Regions from separate parts of the Pseudomonas sp. GW821-FHT02A11 genome, predicted to be linked through region 1. Evidence: riboswitches for the same ligand, from Rfam matches in the RefSeq annotation. Region 1 holds a riboswitch; each other region holds the start of a gene.
What was found. A riboswitch is a leader RNA that binds a small molecule or an ion and turns the genes downstream of it on or off. The one in region 1 is predicted to bind cobalamin.

Region 1 (5,629 bases):
TGGGCAAAACCGGTGGTATTGAGGATCACTTCGCAGCCGGTCTCGTCGAGCCAGTCTTGCACAGCGTCCAGGCACGCCGGTTCTTTCAGGCTGGCTACCGCGATAGGCAACGGGTTCAGCCCCTGCGCCAACAGTCGCTCGCAGAACACGTCGATAAAGCCGGTATTGGCCGCCTGCAAGTGCGAGCGGTAGAACAGCACGGCCGCCACCGGTTGCTCGGCGCGCCAGTCCGCCCGCCAGTCCGCCAGTTCGGCGCGGGCCTTGCGTGGGTGATAGATCGCCACGCGAGGCAGCGTCTGCGGCGGCTCCCAGGCGTAATCGCGATCCAGCCAACGCTGGGCCAGGCAATTGAACAGCTGCAAGGCGTTGTGTTTGCCGCCCTGGCGCAGGTAATGCCAGAGGCGCTCGCGATCCTCAGCGGGCTCGGTGCTCAGGTCGCTGAGTTCCGGGTCCGGGCGATCGTCGCCCGGCACCAGAATCAGCTTCACCCCGCCGCCCTTTCGAGCGGCCAGCTCCACCAGCCGCTCGACGCCATAACGCCAATAGCCAATGCCGCCGTGCAGGGAGATGAGAATCACCCTGGCGTGCTGCAGCACTTCGTCGACATACAGATCGACCGAAGCGTGGTTCTGCACCTGCATGGGGTTGGCCAGGCGCAGGCTGGGGTAATCGTCCGGCAGTTGCTGTGCGGTTTCAGCGAGCAACGCCAGATGGGAATCGCCGCTGCACAGAATCACCAGATCGGCGGGGGTCTGGCCCAGGTCAGCGATGCTGTCGTCGGGGACAAAGCCGCCGGGCTGGGTGCGCAGCAGGTGCATGCTTAGCCTTTGCTCTCGAGCGCGGCGCGCAGCTGGGCTTCAAGCACGGCGGCGTCCAGTGCCTGACCGATCAGTACCAGATGGGTGACGCGCTCCTCGCTGGCCTTCCAGGCACGGTCGAAATGCTTGTCGAAACGCGTGCCAACGCCCTGCACCAGCAGGCGCATTGGCTTGCCCGGAATCGCCGCGAACCCTTTGACCCGCAGGATGCCGTGCTGCACGACCGCCTGAGTCAGGGCGTCGAGCAACAGCGCTTCGTCGGCTTGAGGCAGGGAAATGGAGATTGAGTCGAAGGCATCGTGATCGTGGTCGTCGTGGTCATCGCCTTCGTGATGATCGTGGTGAGTCTTGCGGCCGTCGATGTGCAGCTCGGACTCAGCGCCCAGACCCAGCAGCACGCTGATCGGCAGCTGGCCCTTGCTGGCCTCGATCACTTTCACCGCGGGCGGCAGCTCCTCGGCGACTTCGGCACGCACGGCGGCCAGGGCTTGGGCGTCGAGCATGTCGGCTTTGTTGAGGATGACCAGGTCGGCGCTGGCCAGTTGGTCGGCGAACAGCTCGTGCAGCGGCGACTCGTGGTCCAGGTTCGGGTCGAGTTTGCGCTGGGCGTCGACCTGATCCGGGAAGGCGGCGAAGGTGCCGGCGATCACGGCCGGGCTGTCGACCACGGTGATCACCGCGTCAACGGTGCAGGCGTTGCGGATTTCCGGCCACTGGAACGCCTGAACCAGCGGTTTGGGTAGCGCCAGGCCTGAGGTTTCGATGAGGATGTGGTCCAGATCGCCGCGACGGGCGACCAGCTCCTGCATCACCGGGAAGAATTCTTCCTGAACGGTGCAGCACAGGCAGCCGTTGGCTAGTTCGTAGACGCGGCCGGTGGCTTCTTCTTCGGTGCAACCGATGGTGCATTGCTTGAGGATGTCGCCGTCGATGCCCAGTTCGCCGAATTCGTTGACGATCACCGCAATACGGCGCCCTTCGGCGTTATCGAGCATGTGACGCAGCAAGGTGGTTTTGCCCGAGCCGAGGAAGCCGGTGACGATGGTAACGGGAAGTTTGGCCAGTGTTTTCATGGTTGCCCTCAGGCGCTGCGGCGGGCAAACAGGACGAGAACCGCTTGACCGTCGCTCCGACAGGCCCGCCGTTCGATTCGCCACCGGATCACCCCGCCCGGTTGTAGTGAGAATTCGTCGAGACTGTTGCAAAACAGGCCCGTGTTCGAGGCAGGTCTCCTGGCTCACGGTGGCGATGGGCTGGCGGAGTGCCAGATCACACGCGTTCATCGCGCCTTCCCGCTCGCGCAGTGGCTGTGCAATGAACATGACCGTTTACAGTTGCGGGGGCAGCTGTGGCTTGCACCACATTCCCTTCTTAGCGCCAAGCCCGACAAACGGCCGGATCGGCGAACCTCAAGTGCGCAAGGCTACGCAGTGGCTGGTGGAAGGTCAACGAGCAAGAAGGCTGGCAACTCGGTCTATCAGGTCGTGGCACGTTTAAGCAAATGTGGGAGCTAGCATGCTGACCAATAGGCCCTTAGGGCATCAAAGTCAGCATTCCAAGCCAATAAACCATGGTCTGAAAGATCGCCTTGTCCGACTTGTGTTTGACTGACGCTTTGCGCCGTGATCTCCTACACACCTTGTTACGGGTGCCCTTCACAGGGTGAAACGGGAAACCGGTGCGTGCAGCCCTTTTGGCTGTGCAAGTCCGGCGCTGCCCCCGCAACGGTAAGCGAGCGAAGAGTCAGATCCACTGTGTCGATCAGCGATATGGGAAGGCGATTCTTGCAGGCATGTCCAATGCCCCTCGCAAGCCCGGAGACCGGCCCGATACAGTCACATAACAAACCCGCGGTGGGCGGGCGCTGTTGAGTCGGCTACTGACGTCTGTCAGTGGCTTTCCTTGCGCCTTCCCTTCGCTGACATTTCAGAGGGAAGCGCCATGTCGATCAGCACCACGACCCCATCCGCCAGCAGCACCCGCACGCAAAGCCAACGCCTGACCGCCGCCATCAGTGCGATGTTCCTTGGCGCTTGCCTGGTCTATTTCGCCGGTTTCTCGCACATCGCCGCCGTGCACAACGCCGCCCACGACACCCGTCACAGCTCCGCCTTCCCTTGCCACTGAGACCTGCCGCCATGTTCAAGCGAATCGCACAAACGGCCGGTTTTACCGGACTGCTCGCCGCGCTGCTGCTGACGCTTTTCCAGAGCTTCTGGGTCGCGCCGCTGATCCTGCAGGCCGAGACGTATGAAAAAGCCCCCGTCGCCGAGGTCCACGAGCACTCGCATGCCGACGGCGCCATGGCCGCCCACGTTCACGACGAAGAAGCCTGGGAGCCGGAAGACGGCTGGCAACGCGTGCTGTCCACCACGGGTGGCAATCTGGTGGTCGCGGTCGGTTTTGCCCTGATGCTGGCTGCGCTCTACACGCTGCGCACACCTGCCAGCATTCGTGAAGGCGCACTGTGGGGTCTGGCCGGTTTTGCGGTGTTCGTGCTGGCGCCCACCCTGGGCCTGCCGCCTGAACTGCCGGGCACGGCTGCGGCCGATCTGACGCAGCGGCAGATCTGGTGGGTCAGCACGGCGGCCTCCACTGCGGTGGGCCTGGCACTCATAGTGTTCGCTCACAACTGGCTGCTCAAAGCACTGGGCGCGGCAATTCTGGTAGTGCCGCATGTCGTCGGCGCACCGCAGCCGGAAGTCCACTCGGCACTGGCCCCAGAAGCCCTGGAAGCGCAATTCAAGATCGCTTCGCTGCTGACCAACGCAGCGTTCTGGCTCGCCATGGGCCTGATCAGCGCCTGGTTGTTCCGTCGTCACGACGCGCAACTGGCCTCCTCCGAGCTCAGCCACGCCTGATGAACAACCGCGGCGGGCGGCCGATTCTGGTGATCGGCCTGGGATGCCAGCGCGGCTGCCCGGCATCGGTGCTGCAAGGGCTGATCGAAGTCAGCCTGCTGGAACATCGACTGACGCTGTCCGACATTACCGCTCTGGCCTCGATCGACATCAAATCGACCGAAGCCGGATTGCTGGAACTGGCCGAACACCTGGCCCTGCCCTTGAGGTTTTTCAGCAGCGATGAGCTGACGGTATTCGAATCGCAACTGAGCCATCGCTCGCAGATCGCCTTCGACAGCACCGGATGTTATGGCGTGGCCGAAAGCACGGCGTTGGCCATGGCCTCGCGGCTGGGCGGGGCGTCTGCGAAGTTGCTGATCGAGCGACGCAATAGTTCGCGGGCTACGTTTGCGTTAGCCAGCAGCCCATGATGCAAATTCCGCTGAAATCCCTGTGGGAGCGCATTCATTCGCGAAGCGGTCATCCAGACACTGCCCGTGCAGCATCTGGACTATTTGTCGCGAATGAATTCGCTCCCACAGGGCATCCCCCGTTCTTGACGTCGGAGTTTCAATGACCGTTTACTTCATCGGCGCAGGCCCCGGCGATCCGGACCTGATTACGGTCAAGGGCCAGCGCCTGATTCGCACCTGTCCGGTGATCATCTACGCCGGCTCCTTGGTGCCAGAGGCCGTCCTGCAAGGTCATCAAGCCGTTCAAATCACCAACAGCGCCGAATTGCACCTGGAACAGATCATCGCCTTGATGAAATCTGCTCATGCACAAGGCCGGGATGTTGCGCGCGTGCACTCGGGCGACCCGAGTCTGTACGGCGCCATCGGCGAGCAGATCCGATACCTGCGCGAGCTGGGCATTCCTTTCGAAATCATCCCCGGCGTGACGGCGACAGCGGCGTGTGCTGCGTTGCTGGGCACGGAACTGACCCTCCCGGACATTTCACAAAGCGTGATCCTGACCCGTTACGGCGATAAAACGGCGATGCCCGAGGGTGAATCGCTGGGGGAGCTGGCGCGGCATCGGGCGACGATGGCGATTCATCTGGGGGTCAATAACATTGCCAGGATCGTGGCGGAACTGACGCCACATTATGGTCCGGACTGCCCGATTGCGGTGGTGCATCGCGCGAGCTGGCCGGATCAGGATTGGGTGATGGGAACGCTGGCGGATATCGAAGAGAAGGTCAGGGTTAAGGGGTTTCAGCGCACGGCGTTGATTTTGGTGGGGAGGGTTTTGGGCAACGATGTGTTTGGGGAGTCGTCACTATACCGCGCAGGCCACGCTCATCTTTTTAGACCGTGAGCCTGCCGGGAGCGGGAGCTGAAGGTGGTTTCCTATCACAGTCGGATGTGACGAAGGCTGCCCCAATGACCCAAACGCCGAAAACAAAGAAGCCCGCATCACTGCGGGCTTCTTGGCAATACCTGTCACTCAATAGTAAGCATTCTCTTTCTGAGTGTGGTCCGTCACATCACGCACACCGGACAACTCAGGAATACGCTCAAGCAACGTACGCTCGATCCCTTCCTTGAGCGTCACGTCCGCCTGACCACACCCTTGGCAACCACCGCCAAACTGCAGCACGGCGATATTCGCCTCATCTTCCTCAACCACGTCAATCAGCGTAACCTGCCCGCCGTGGCTGGCCAGACCAGGGTTGATCTCGGTTTGCAGGTAGTAATTGATACGCTCGTTGATCGGGCTGTCGGCATTGACCATCGGCACTTTGGCGTTCGGCGCCTTGATGGTCAGCTGGCCACCCATGCGGTCAGTCGCGTAGTCCACGACCGCGTCATCCAGAAACGCCTCGCTGAACGCATCGATCCAGGCCGTGAAGCTCTTGAGGCCGATCGCTTTGTCTTCCGGCTTTTCTTCGCCGGGCTTGCAGTAGGCGATGCAGGTTTCAGCGTATTGGGTGCCAGGCTGGGTAATAAACACGCGGATGCCGAT
Region 2 (5,629 bases), on a different contig from region 1:
TTCTGATCATCACCGGTGCCGGGCTTTCGGCGGATTCGGGGCTGCCGACCTATCGTGGCGTCGGCGGCCTGTATAACGGCCAGACCGACGACGGCCTGCCTATCGAGATGGCGCTGTCCGGCCCGATGCTGCGCCGCGATCCTGCCCTGTGCTGGAAATACATTGCCCAATTAGGCAGCGCTTGCCTGGGCGGGCAGCCCAATGCGGCGCATTATGCGATCGCGCAATTGCAGCGTTGCAAGCCGCAATGCTGGGTGCTGACGCAGAACGTCGATGGCTACCATCGTGCGGCGGGCAGCCCGCCCGAGCGTCTGATCGAGATCCACGGTCAGCTCGCGCCGCTCTACTGCCAGTCCTGTGGCGCCGAAGACCCGCAATTGAGCGAGCACCTGCAGCGCCCACTGCCGCCGTTGTGCGCGCAATGCCATGGCGTGCTGCGGCCGCCGGTCGTCTTGTTTGAGGAAATGTTGCCAGAGCTGGCATTGAATGTGCTGTACGAGGAGATGGCAAAAGGCTTCGATGCTGTGCTCAGCATTGGAACCACCGCCAGCTTCCCGTATATTCACGAGCCGATGCTGCGCACGCGGGTCACGGGTGGCTTTACCGCCGAGATAAACCCCTCGTCGACCGATCACTCCATTCACATGGATGCGTTTCTGAGGTGTAGAGCCTTAGATGTGATGGAGGACATCGTAAGTCACATTTGTTTCGATTGAATTTGCAAATGATGACGATAGAGGGCATAGTCTCGGCTTCTTTACACATTAGCCACGGTCGTGCCCATGCTAAATCGCTTCGCACCCCTCGTGCCTCTCGCACTCGTGACCCTGTTGTTCGGCTGCGCGGCCCAGATGCCAGCGTCGCAACAGCAGTCGCAGAATCCGCAAATCAAGGACGCTGCCACCGCACAATCCGCCAGCCGTTCCGGTTATTCCTCGTCCGTTCTGGATGACGAAATCGCAACCGAAGACGAGTTGGCCCAGTTCTCCGACAACAAGCCTTATCAGTTGCCGGTACTGGCTGATAGCATTCTGGAACGTGGCAAGTCTCTGATCGGTACCCGCTACCGTTTCGGCGGCACCTCGACCACTTCGGGTTTCGATTGCAGTGGTTTCATCGGTTACCTGTTCCGTGAAGAAGCCGGCATGAGCCTGCCGCGTTCTTCGCGCGAAATGATCAACATCGATGCCCCACTGGTCAAACGCAACGACCTCAAGCCAGGCGACCTGCTGTTCTTCAGCACCGCTGGCCGTGGTCGCGTAAGCCATGCCGGTATTTACCTGGGCGATGACCAGTTCATCCACTCCAGTAGCCGTCGCAGTGGTGGTGTGCGCGTCGACAGTCTCGACGATGCTTACTGGGCCCGTACGTTCATCGAAGCCAAGCGCGCGTTGGCCATGGCACCTTCCAAGGTGCCAGAAACGACGACTGCAATGACCTCGACTACAATCAAGCGCCAACACCGTTAATTACGGATCGCGCAATCGGGGGAAACCCTGATTGCGCGCAGATCCGGCTCCCGGCAGAGTAAGCCGCATCCTAGGAAGGTTGTTGTGTTTATGTCGTTTACGGTTCGCCTGGCTGTTGCTTCCCTGGCTGTATTGCTGGCCGCTTGTTCCAGCAATCCACCGCCATCCCCACCCAAGGTCGTTTCCAGGCCTGTGGTTTCCGCTCCCTCCCAATTTTCTTCTCCGGTCGCTGATGACGTGCTGTTGCGTGCCATCGGGCTGGTCGGCACGCCTTATCGCTGGGGTGGCAACACGCCGGATTCGGGCTTCGACTGCAGTGGCCTGATCGGGTACGTGTACCGCGACGCGGCGGGCATTACGCTGCCGCGCTCGACCCGCGAGATGATCACTCTGCGCGGCCCGGACATCGACCGCAGTCAGCTGCAGACCGGTGATCTGGTGTTCTTTGCGACCAGTGGTGGTTCGAACGTCAGCCATGCCGGGATCTACGTGGGCGAGGGTCGTTTCGTTCATGCGCCTGCCACGGGCGGTACGGTCAAGCTCGACAGCCTCGACAAGCCGTATTGGCAGAAGGCCTGGCTGAACGCCAAGCGGGTAATTCAGCCGTCGAATCTGGCGCGCAGTAACTGATCATTTCCCTATGATTTGCTGCGTTACTGTTGCGCAGCAAACACCTGACGCGACATTGCTCTTCCTGCGGCGATCTTCAGCATGCTACGTGCTCTGTAGGAGCGCGCTTGCCCGCGAAGGCAGACTGTCTGATACGCATGTGTCAGCTGACCCAACGCTATCGCGGGCAAGCGCGCTCCTACATGAGTCGCTAGAGAAGCGTCGCTTCGATTGACGCTCGCAAGTCAACCCTCTAACCTTCGCCGATTGTTTCAGGTGCCCGCAAAAAAGGGTGAAACAGGGAAGCCGGTGCGAACGCTTTGCGATCCATCCCGGCGCTGCCTCCGCAACGGTAAATGAGCCAAGGCCCCGCACAATGCCACTGTGTTCGATGAGCATGGGAAGGCGCGTGGTTTTTCATGAGTCCGGAGACCGGCCTGATCCATTCAACAGCATCACGGAGGGCGATGCTCTGCGCAGGCTCGGCCTTGTCCGGCGCCTGCTGCCAGTCTTTGCCTGCGTCCTCCGTTTGCCACACCTGCCCTCAAGCGGAGAGCCCAGATGAGCGAATCCCCCGAACGTGACGAACGCCACCTGGCGCGCATGCTGCGCAAAAAGGCGGTGATGGACGAACGCATTGCCAGCGCCCCCAACGAGTGCGGCCTGCTGCTGGTGTTGACCGGCAACGGCAAAGGCAAGAGCAGCTCCGCGTTCGGCATGCTCGCCCGGGCCATGGGCCACGGCATGCAGTGCGGCGTGGTGCAGTTCATCAAGGGCCGCAACGCCACCGGGGAAGAGCTGTTCTTCCGCCGCTTCCCGGAGCAGGTGCGTTATCACGTGATGGGCGAGGGCTTTACTTGGGAAACCCAGGATCGTCAGCGTGATATCGCCGCCGCCGAAGCCGCTTGGGTCGTGACTCAGGCGTTGCTGCGCGACCCCGAGATCGGTCTGGTGATCCTCGACGAACTGAACATCGCCCTCAAGCACGGCTACCTCGAGCTTGAGCAGGTGCTCAGCGATTTGCAGGCGCGTCCTCCCATGCAGCACGTGGTTATCACGGGCCGTGGCGCCAAGCAGGAATTGATCGATTTGTCTGACACCGTCTCCGAGATCGGTGTGGTCAAGCACGCGTTTCAGGCCGGTATCAAGGCGCAAAAGGGCATCGAGCTGTGAGCTGCATGTATGAATGAAGCGGCTCGCAGCTGCCCGGCGGTATTGATCGCCGCACCCGCTTCCGGTCAGGGCAAGACCACCGTTACTGCTGCACTGGCGCGCCTGCATCGCAACCAGGGGCGCAACGTGCGCGTGTTCAAATGCGGGCCGGATTTCCTCGACCCAATGATTCTTGAGCGGGCCAGCGGCAACCCGGTGTATCAGTTGGACATGTGGATGGTCGGCGAAGCCGAAAGCCGACGTCTGTTGTGGGAAGCCGCCGCCGAAGCGGACCTGATCCTGATCGAAGGGGTCATGGGCCTGTTCGACGGCACCCCGTCCAGCGCCGATCTGGCCCGGCGTTTCGGTGTGCCGGTGCTGGGCGTGATCGACGGCACCGCCATGGCGCAGACCTTTGGCGCGTTGGCGTTGGGTCTGGCGCGTTATCAACCTGACTTGCCCTTTGCAGGCGTGCTGGCCAACCGGGTCGGCACCGTGCGTCATGCGCAGTTGCTTGAAGGCAGCCTGACTGAAGGCCTGCGCTGGTATGGCGCGTTGTCGCGAGAAACCGGGATCGAGCTGCCGAGTCGACACCTGGGCCTGGTTCAGGCCAGCGAACTGAACGATCTGGACGTGCGTCTGGATGCCGCCGCCGACGCGCTGGCCAGCACCTGCGATGCCGCGTTGCCGCCTGCCGTGATCTTCCACGCTCCCGAGGGGGTGCCTGCCGAGCCGTTGCTGACAGGTGTACGCATCGCTATCGCGCGCGATGAAGCCTTTGCGTTCACCTATGGCGCCAGCCTTGATCTGCTGCGAGCGATGGGCGCCGAATTGCTGTTTTTCTCGCCGATTCGTGACAAGCAGCTGCCCGATGCGGACAGCCTGTACCTGCCGGGCGGTTACCCCGAGTTGCATCACGTGGCGCTGGGGCAGAACCATTCGATGCTGCAGGCGATTCGCGCGCACCACAGCGCAGGCAAACCGTTGCTGGCCGAGTGCGGCGGCATGCTTTATCTGCTCAATGCCCTGACCGATGTCGCCGGTCAGCGCGCCGAGCTGGTGGGCTTGCTCGAGGGCGAAGCCGTGATGCAAAAACGCCTTGCGGCGCTGGCCCTGCAATCGGTGGAACTGCCCGAAGGCACCTTGCGTGGCCACACCTACCACCATTCGCTGACCAGCACCGAACTGACCCCGATCGCCCGCGGCCTCAGCCCCAATGGTGGACGCGGCGCCGAAGCGGTGTATCGCCAAGGGCGCATGACTGCGTCGTACGTGCACTTTTATTTCCCCTCCAACCCACAAGCGATGGCGGCGCTGTTTTTGCCATGAACGGTCTTTTGACACCCGTCTTTGTTGCGCTGAAGAGTGTTTCCTGTAGGAACACTTTCCCCTGTGGGAGCGAATTCATTCGCGAAGCGGTGGGGGAGGCGAAGGAGTGGGGTCGGATGTACCGACGTCTCGCGAATGAATTCGCTCCCACAGTGACTTATGCGCTCAGTCGGGCTAGCGAGGTATGTTCGTGACTGACGCCTTCAGCGATGCCGAGCGCGCTGCGGTTTACCGGGCCATTGCCGAGCGCCGGGACATGCGTCATTTCAGCGGCGGCTCGGTCGCGCCCCAACTGCTGGCACGTCTGCTGGAAGCGGCGCATCAGGCCCCGAGCGTCGGGCTGATGCAGCCTTGGCGCTTCATTCGCATCAGCGACCGGCAGTTGCGGGGACGGATTCAGGCGCAGGTGGAGCAAGAGCGGATTCGCACCGCCCAAGCCCTGGGCGAGCGCTCCGATGACTTCATGAAGCTCAAGGTCGAAGGCATCAACGATTGCGCCGAAGTATTGGTCGCCGCCTTGATGGACGATCGCGAGAAGCACATTTTCGGTCGCCGCACCTTGCCGGAAATGGACATGGCGTCGCTGTCCTGCGCTATCCAGAACATGTGGCTCGCCGCCCGCGCCGAAGGGTTGGGCATGGGCTGGGTGTCGCTGTTCGACCCGCAGGCGCTGGCCGATCTACTGCAGATGCCAAGCGGTTCGAAACCCCTGGCGATCCTGTGCCTGGGGCCGGTCAAGGAATTCTATCCGGCGCCGATGCTGTTGCTGGAAGGCTGGGCGCAGGCGCGTCCGCTGCAAGAGCTGCTATTTGAGAACACATGGGGAGTGAATTCATGAGTGTGGCGTTATTGAGCGTTGCTGGGGTTGCGCTGGATGCGCTGCTCGGCGAGCCAAAACGAAACCACCCGCTGGTGGCGTTCGGCCGATATGTCGAGCGCATCGAGCAACGTTTCAATGCGGGCGGCCGCGGCTGGCGCAGCCATGGTGTCACGGCCTGGTTCATCGCGGTCGTGCCGCTGACCCTGCTGGTGACGCTTTTGAGCTGGCTGCCCTACATCGGCTGGCTGGT
Region 3 (5,629 bases), on a different contig from region 1:
CCAGGGCCCGGGCAATGTGGGCGCGCTGGCGTTCGCCGCCGGACAACGTGTGCCAGGCGCGCTGCCTCAGGTGCTGCAGGCTGACATCGGCAATCGCCTGGCTGACGATGCGCTGGTCTTCATCGCTCCACGGCGCCAGGACAGAGAGCCAAGGAGTACGGCCCAGTTCCACCGCCTGCAACAGGCTGATGGCGTCGCTGGTTTCGGCGTGCTGCTCGACCACGGCAAGGCGCCGGGCGATGTCGCGACGGCGGATCCTCGACAGGCGCTCACCCTGCACAAACACCTCACCCGACGTCGGCGCCTGAATGCCAGCCAGCAGCTTGAGCAGCGTCGATTTGCCCGAGCCATTGGGCCCGACGATGCCCAGGTTTTCCCCCGGCCGAATCGCCAGCGACACGTCCGTCAGCAGCTGCGCGCCTTTGACGCTGTAGCTCAGGTTTTGCCCGCTAAGCACGTGAGTCGCCTGATCGACAGAAGCGTTCATCGCGTACGGTTCCCCCGCACCAGAATCAGGGCAAACACTGGCGCGCCGACCAGCGCGGTGATGACGCCAATGGGCAGGACCTGGCCCTTGATCAAAATGCGCGACAGGATATCGGCGGCGATCATGAACAGCGCGCCGCTCAATGCACTCAACGGCAACAGGCGCGCATGTCTTACCCCGGCGACCATGCGCACGGCGTGGGGAATGACCAGCCCGACGAAGCCGATGGAGCCGACAATCGACACCATCACTGCCGTGACCAGCGCTGCGGTGGCGATCAGTATCGTCTGCACCCGCCGCACCGGAATGCCCAGCGAGGCGGCGGAATCGGCGCCAAAGGTGAAGGCGTCCAGCGAACGTCGATGCCACAGACAGATGCCCAGCCCGATCAGTACCACCGGCACCGACAGCGTCACCGACGACCAACGCACGCCACTCAGGTTGCCCAGCAGCCAGAACATGATGCCGCGTGCCTGTTCGGCGCTGGCGGATTTGGTGATGAGAAACGACGTCAGCGCGTTGAACAGTTGCGAACCGGCGATGCCCGCCAGAATGATGTGGCCTGCCGCGGCCTGGCTACTCGACGAGCGAGACGAACGGGCGAGCAGGGCGACCATGGCAAAGGCGGCAAGGGCGCCGACGAACGCCCCGGTCGACAGGGAAATCGCCCCGGCGCCCAGGCCAATGATCGCCACCAGCACAGCTCCTGTGGAAGCCCCGGCGGAAATCCCCAGCAAGTACGGATCGGCCAGAGCGTTGCGCAGCAGTGATTGCAGCACCACCCCGGAAATCGCCAGCCCCGCGCCACAGGCCGCGGCGACGATGGAGCGGGTCAGGCGGTAATTCCAGACGATGCCTTCATCGATCGGGTCGACCGCAAACCCCGCCGCCCACAGCTTGTTGGCCAGCACCTGGAAGATCACCGGCAGGCTGATCGATGTCTCGCCAATCGCCACCCCCGCGACAGTCGCCAGCAGCAACAGCGCGCTGACCCACAGTGTGTGGCCCAGCAGGCGGGGGACGTTCAGGGCATTCATTGTGTGTGGGTGGCCTTGGCCAGCTGCTCGATGCCGTCGAACAGGCGAACGCTGGACTCCATGGCGCTGGCGTCCATGATCACGATGCGGTTGTTTTTCACGGCGTCCATGTTGCGGGTGACCGGGTCGGATTTGAGGAAGGCCAGTTTCTTCTCATGATCGTCGGCAGGGAAGCGGCGGCGGTCCATGCGCGCGATGACCAGGATCGTCGGGTTGGCCTTGGCGATGGTTTCCCAGCCCACGGTTGGCCACTCTTCGTCCGAATCGATGATGTTTCGAATGCCCAGGGTGTCGAGCATGAAATTCGGTATGCCTTTGCGGCCTGCGACGTAGGGGTCGGTGTTGATGTCGGGGCTGGAGAACCAGAACGCCGCCGAAACCTTGCCCGCGTCGTGCTGTTGCGCCTGCTCGACAGCCTGAGCGAGACGCGCCTTGTAGCCGTCGATCAACCACTGACCACGGTCCTGCACATCGAAGATCTGCGACAGTTGCGCGATGCTCTTGTACAGCGTGTCGACGCGAAAGGCCTCAAGCCGCGTGCCATCGGCGCCGACCAGGTTGTTCTTGTTCTCGCAGTCCGAAGGCAGGATGTAGGCCGGGATCTTCAGGTCCTGAAACTGTTGGCGGGTGCCCACCGCGCCTTGCGGGCCGACCATCCACTCGAACTGCACCGGCACGAAGTCCGGGCGTTTGCCGATCACCGATTCAAAGCTTGGGGCGTTCTCGGCCAGCCGCTCGATTTTCGCGTTGGCGGCCTTGAATTGCGGCAGGGTTTCGTTGAACCACAAGGAGGTGCCGATCACCTGATCACTCAGGCCCAGGGCGTAGAGCATTTCGGTGGCGGCCTGGCCGATGGTCACGGTCTTGTGCGGCGCCTGGGTGAAGGTCAGCGGCACGCCACAGTTGTCGATCGTCAGCGGGTAGTGAGTCGGGGCGGCGACAGCGGCGGGGGACATGAGTGCCGCACCTGACAGGCTCAGACCGGCGAACATCGGGGCAAGGCGGCGCAACGACATCGGGTTTCTCCAGTGGACCGATAGGTCGGCGCGGGCACTGGAAAGCACATCCCGGATGCACGCCTGACGAAAAGGCAAGCAGCGATCACGCTGAACAGGTGAGCACGGGAGCCCTCCCCCGGACACCCCGCCGGTGAATGATTGACGCTTGCCGGCAGGTCTCCTGACTGGCGCGTCGTCGCCGTGCTTCGGCCTTCCCGGGGTAACCCAGTGGCGAACGGGAAGCAGGGCTCAGCGCCTACAGTTGCGGGGACAGTTCCGTTTGAGCCCAGAGAGTCGGGCTCGCGGATTCCCTATTAATTCCGAGTGGAAACCGGCGGCGGGGATACTAAACGATTTGAACAGAGCGGGCGAATTCGCGTTCGATTCCGCGCGGAGGGCATGGGGGCTCAACGTGCTAATGCCGCTGCGCTTTTGCCGAAGGCGTAGGAGCTTGGCTTGCCAGCGATCTGGCGCGCAGCGGCAGCAAAACCCGACGCTGCGGTGTGCCAGGCAGCCTTCATCGACAGGTTTAACGACTGCTGCGCAGCCGATCGCCGACAAGTCAGGCTCCTACGCCCTCCGGGCAGAATCAGTCTTCGGTGCGCTCCGGATTCACAGGCTGAACGGCCAGCCAAGCACCTTCTTCGGACGCGGTGTCGCGTAGGTGCGCACTTTGGACGTCTTCAACCCCAGCCGCACCAGCGATTCCGCCAATGCCACCGCTGCGGTCACGCCATCGACCACCGGCACGCCGGCGCGGTCACGAATCAGTTGATCCAGCCCGGCCATGCCGCCGCAACCCAGGCAGATCACCTCAGCCTTGTCATGCTTGACCGCTTCAACCGCTTGGTCGGCAATAGCCTCCAGCGCGCGATCAGGCATTTCTTCCAGCTCCAGCACGCTCATGCCGCTGGCGCGCACCGAGGCGCAACGTTCGAACACGCCCGCGAGTTTCAGGCGGTCTTCGATCAAGGGCACAGCACGATCCAGAGTGGTCACCACGGAGTACTTGTGGCCCAGCAGCATCGCCAAGCTGGCAGCGGCTTCAGTGATGTCCACCACCGGCACTTCCAGCAACTCCTGCAGGCCTTCGCGGCCGTGTTCGCCATAGCCGGCCTGAATCACTGCGTCGTAGGGCTGATCGTAGGACAGCACCCGATCCATCACGGCAATCGCCGCCAGATAGCTCTCGAAATTGCCTTCCACCGACTCGGCGCCGAAACGCGGGGTCAGCCCGATGATCTCGGTGCCGGGGGAGGCGACGCTGCGCGCCTGCTCGGCGATGGTCTGGGTCATCGATTGGGTGGTGTTCACGTTGACGATCAAAATACGCATGGGTGACGGTCTCTCGCTTGCGATCAGTGCTGAACGGTTTGCACGGCAATGGCCTCGCCACTGACGTCCTTGAAGGTTTTACGACGGTCGGCCAGCAGCAGGTACAACGCTGCGCCAATGGCCGCGCCCATCAGCCAGGAAAACGGCGATACCGAGTCGAAGGCCGGCACCAGCGCCGTGATGATGGAAATCAGCGCCGCCGGGATGAACGCCCCGACCGCCCGCAGGTTGACCCCGCGCGAATAGTGATACGGGCCGCGCGGGTCTTCGCTGTACAGCTGCGGCACATCGACCCGGCCCTTGCGCAGCAACCAGTAATCGGCGGTGATCACGCCGTACAGCGGGCCGAGCAGGGCGCCCAGACCCGACAGAAAATACACGATCACCACCGGGCTGTTGTACAGATTCCACGGCAGGATCAGGACCGCGACGGTCGCACTGAGCATCCCTGCACGACGGAAAGTCAGGTAGCGCGGCGCCAGGCTGCTGAGCACGAAGGCCGGGGCGACGAAGTTGGCCATGATGTTCACCGCCACGGTGACGATCAGAAAGGCCAGGCAGCCCAGTACCAGGAAGAAGGTGTTGGGGATGGTCTTGATGATGTCGGTGGGGCTCTGGATGATCTGGCCGTTGATCGAGAACTGCGCGCCGCAAATGATCACGGTGATGAAAGCGAACAGCAGCACATTGACCGGCAGACCCCAGAAATTGCCCTTGCGGATGGTTTTCTTGCACGGGGCGGAGCGAGAGAAATCGCAGAAATTGAGGATCAATGTGCCGTAGATCGCCAGCCACAGGGTACTGCCGGCAAAGATGCTGCGCCACATTTGCACGCCTTCGAGCGGGGTTTTGTTCGACCAGGCAATCTGCCCGTGGGCCTGGGTGAACATCCACACCGCCAGGCTCGCCACGGTCAGCAGGATCACCGGGCCTGCGAAGGCTTCGTAGCGGCGCACCATCTCCATGCCGTAGGCGAGGATCACGAACTGCACCAGCCAGATGCTGACGAAACACAGCCAGCCCAGGCTCGACAGGCCCAGCCAGGTGTCATGGTCATAGTTGTCCAGCGCGGGGTCCAGGGCGGTGAGCAATACCCGCAGCACCACCGAAGCCAGGTAGGTCTGGATGCCGAACCAGGCGATGGCGATCACTGCGCGAATCAACGCCGGGATCTGTGCGCCGAAAATGCCGAAACTCACCCGACTGATCACCGGAAACGGCACGCCAGTCTTCTGGCCCATGTCGCCGGTGAGGTTCATGCATACGTAGACCAGCGCAGCGCCGATGGCCAGCGACAGCATGATTTGCCAGCCGCCCAGGCCCAAGGCATAGAGGCCAATGGCAAAGGAATAGTTGGCAAGATTGTGTACATCATTCGTCCACAGGGCAAAGATACTGTATCCACCCCAGGTTCGGCCTTGCGCTTTGCTGGGGGCGAGGTCAGTGTTGTAGAGGCGAGGACTGAGCGCCGGGTGTTCGGCAGTCGAGGCGCGGGCGGCAAGGGCTGGATCGAGGGTGTTGTCAACGGGCATGTTCAACAATCTCCGGCGCTATTTGTATTTGTTTTTGTATACAGTGCGCAGGCAAGACTAACGGAAATGACAGTTGAGTCAACGCGAAGATTACAGATGGGGGGGATTTAGCACCCTGGCTCATCAGATAGCAGGTGCAGAACACAGGCCCTGTGGTCGCTAATTTATTTTGCGCGGCATTCCGATGATGCGTTGAGTCGGCCAAAAAACATGTGCTGGATGCACCGGCCAATCGCGAAT

Region 2: linked by a shared signal. The riboswitch ahead of cobO (cob(I)yrinic acid a,c-diamide adenosyltransferase) and the one ahead of AC07V9_RS28950 (CbtB domain-containing protein) in region 1 are both predicted to bind cobalamin.
Region 3: linked by a shared signal. The riboswitch ahead of AC07V9_RS03205 (ABC transporter substrate-binding protein) and the one ahead of AC07V9_RS28950 (CbtB domain-containing protein) in region 1 are both predicted to bind cobalamin.

Annotation. Positions count from the first base shown of each region.
Region 1 covers NZ_JBWKWB010000043.1:3,144-8,772, forward strand. Annotated here, with positions in the region: gene cobN (cobaltochelatase subunit CobN) at 1-818, opposite strand, end outside; gene cobW (cobalamin biosynthesis protein CobW) at 821-1,891, opposite strand; cobalamin riboswitch at 2,024-2,245, opposite strand; cobalamin riboswitch at 2,448-2,662, shown strand; gene AC07V9_RS28950 (CbtB domain-containing protein) at 2,760-2,945, shown strand; gene AC07V9_RS28955 (CbtA family protein) at 2,957-3,679, shown strand; gene AC07V9_RS28960 (cobalamin biosynthesis protein) at 3,679-4,092, shown strand; gene cobM (precorrin-4 C(11)-methyltransferase) at 4,235-4,981, shown strand; gene nfuA (Fe-S biogenesis protein NfuA) at 5,111-5,629, opposite strand, start outside.
Region 2 covers NZ_JBWKWB010000001.1:129,893-135,521, reverse strand. Annotated here, with positions in the region: gene AC07V9_RS00635 (NAD-dependent deacylase) at 1-716, shown strand, start outside; gene AC07V9_RS00630 (C40 family peptidase) at 783-1,469, shown strand; gene AC07V9_RS00625 (C40 family peptidase) at 1,560-2,099, shown strand; cobalamin riboswitch at 2,336-2,533, shown strand; gene cobO (cob(I)yrinic acid a,c-diamide adenosyltransferase) at 2,640-3,251, shown strand; gene AC07V9_RS00615 (cobyrinic acid a,c-diamide synthase CobB) at 3,261-4,559, shown strand; gene bluB (5,6-dimethylbenzimidazole synthase) at 4,750-5,397, shown strand; gene cbiB (adenosylcobinamide-phosphate synthase CbiB) at 5,394-5,629, shown strand, end outside.
Region 3 covers NZ_JBWKWB010000002.1:150,325-155,953, forward strand. Annotated here, with positions in the region: gene AC07V9_RS03195 (ABC transporter ATP-binding protein) at 1-487, opposite strand, end outside; gene AC07V9_RS03200 (FecCD family ABC transporter permease) at 484-1,524, opposite strand; gene AC07V9_RS03205 (ABC transporter substrate-binding protein) at 1,521-2,540, opposite strand; cobalamin riboswitch at 2,677-2,873, opposite strand; gene AC07V9_RS03210 (aspartate/glutamate racemase family protein) at 3,135-3,857, opposite strand; gene AC07V9_RS03215 (NCS1 family nucleobase:cation symporter-1) at 3,881-5,389, opposite strand.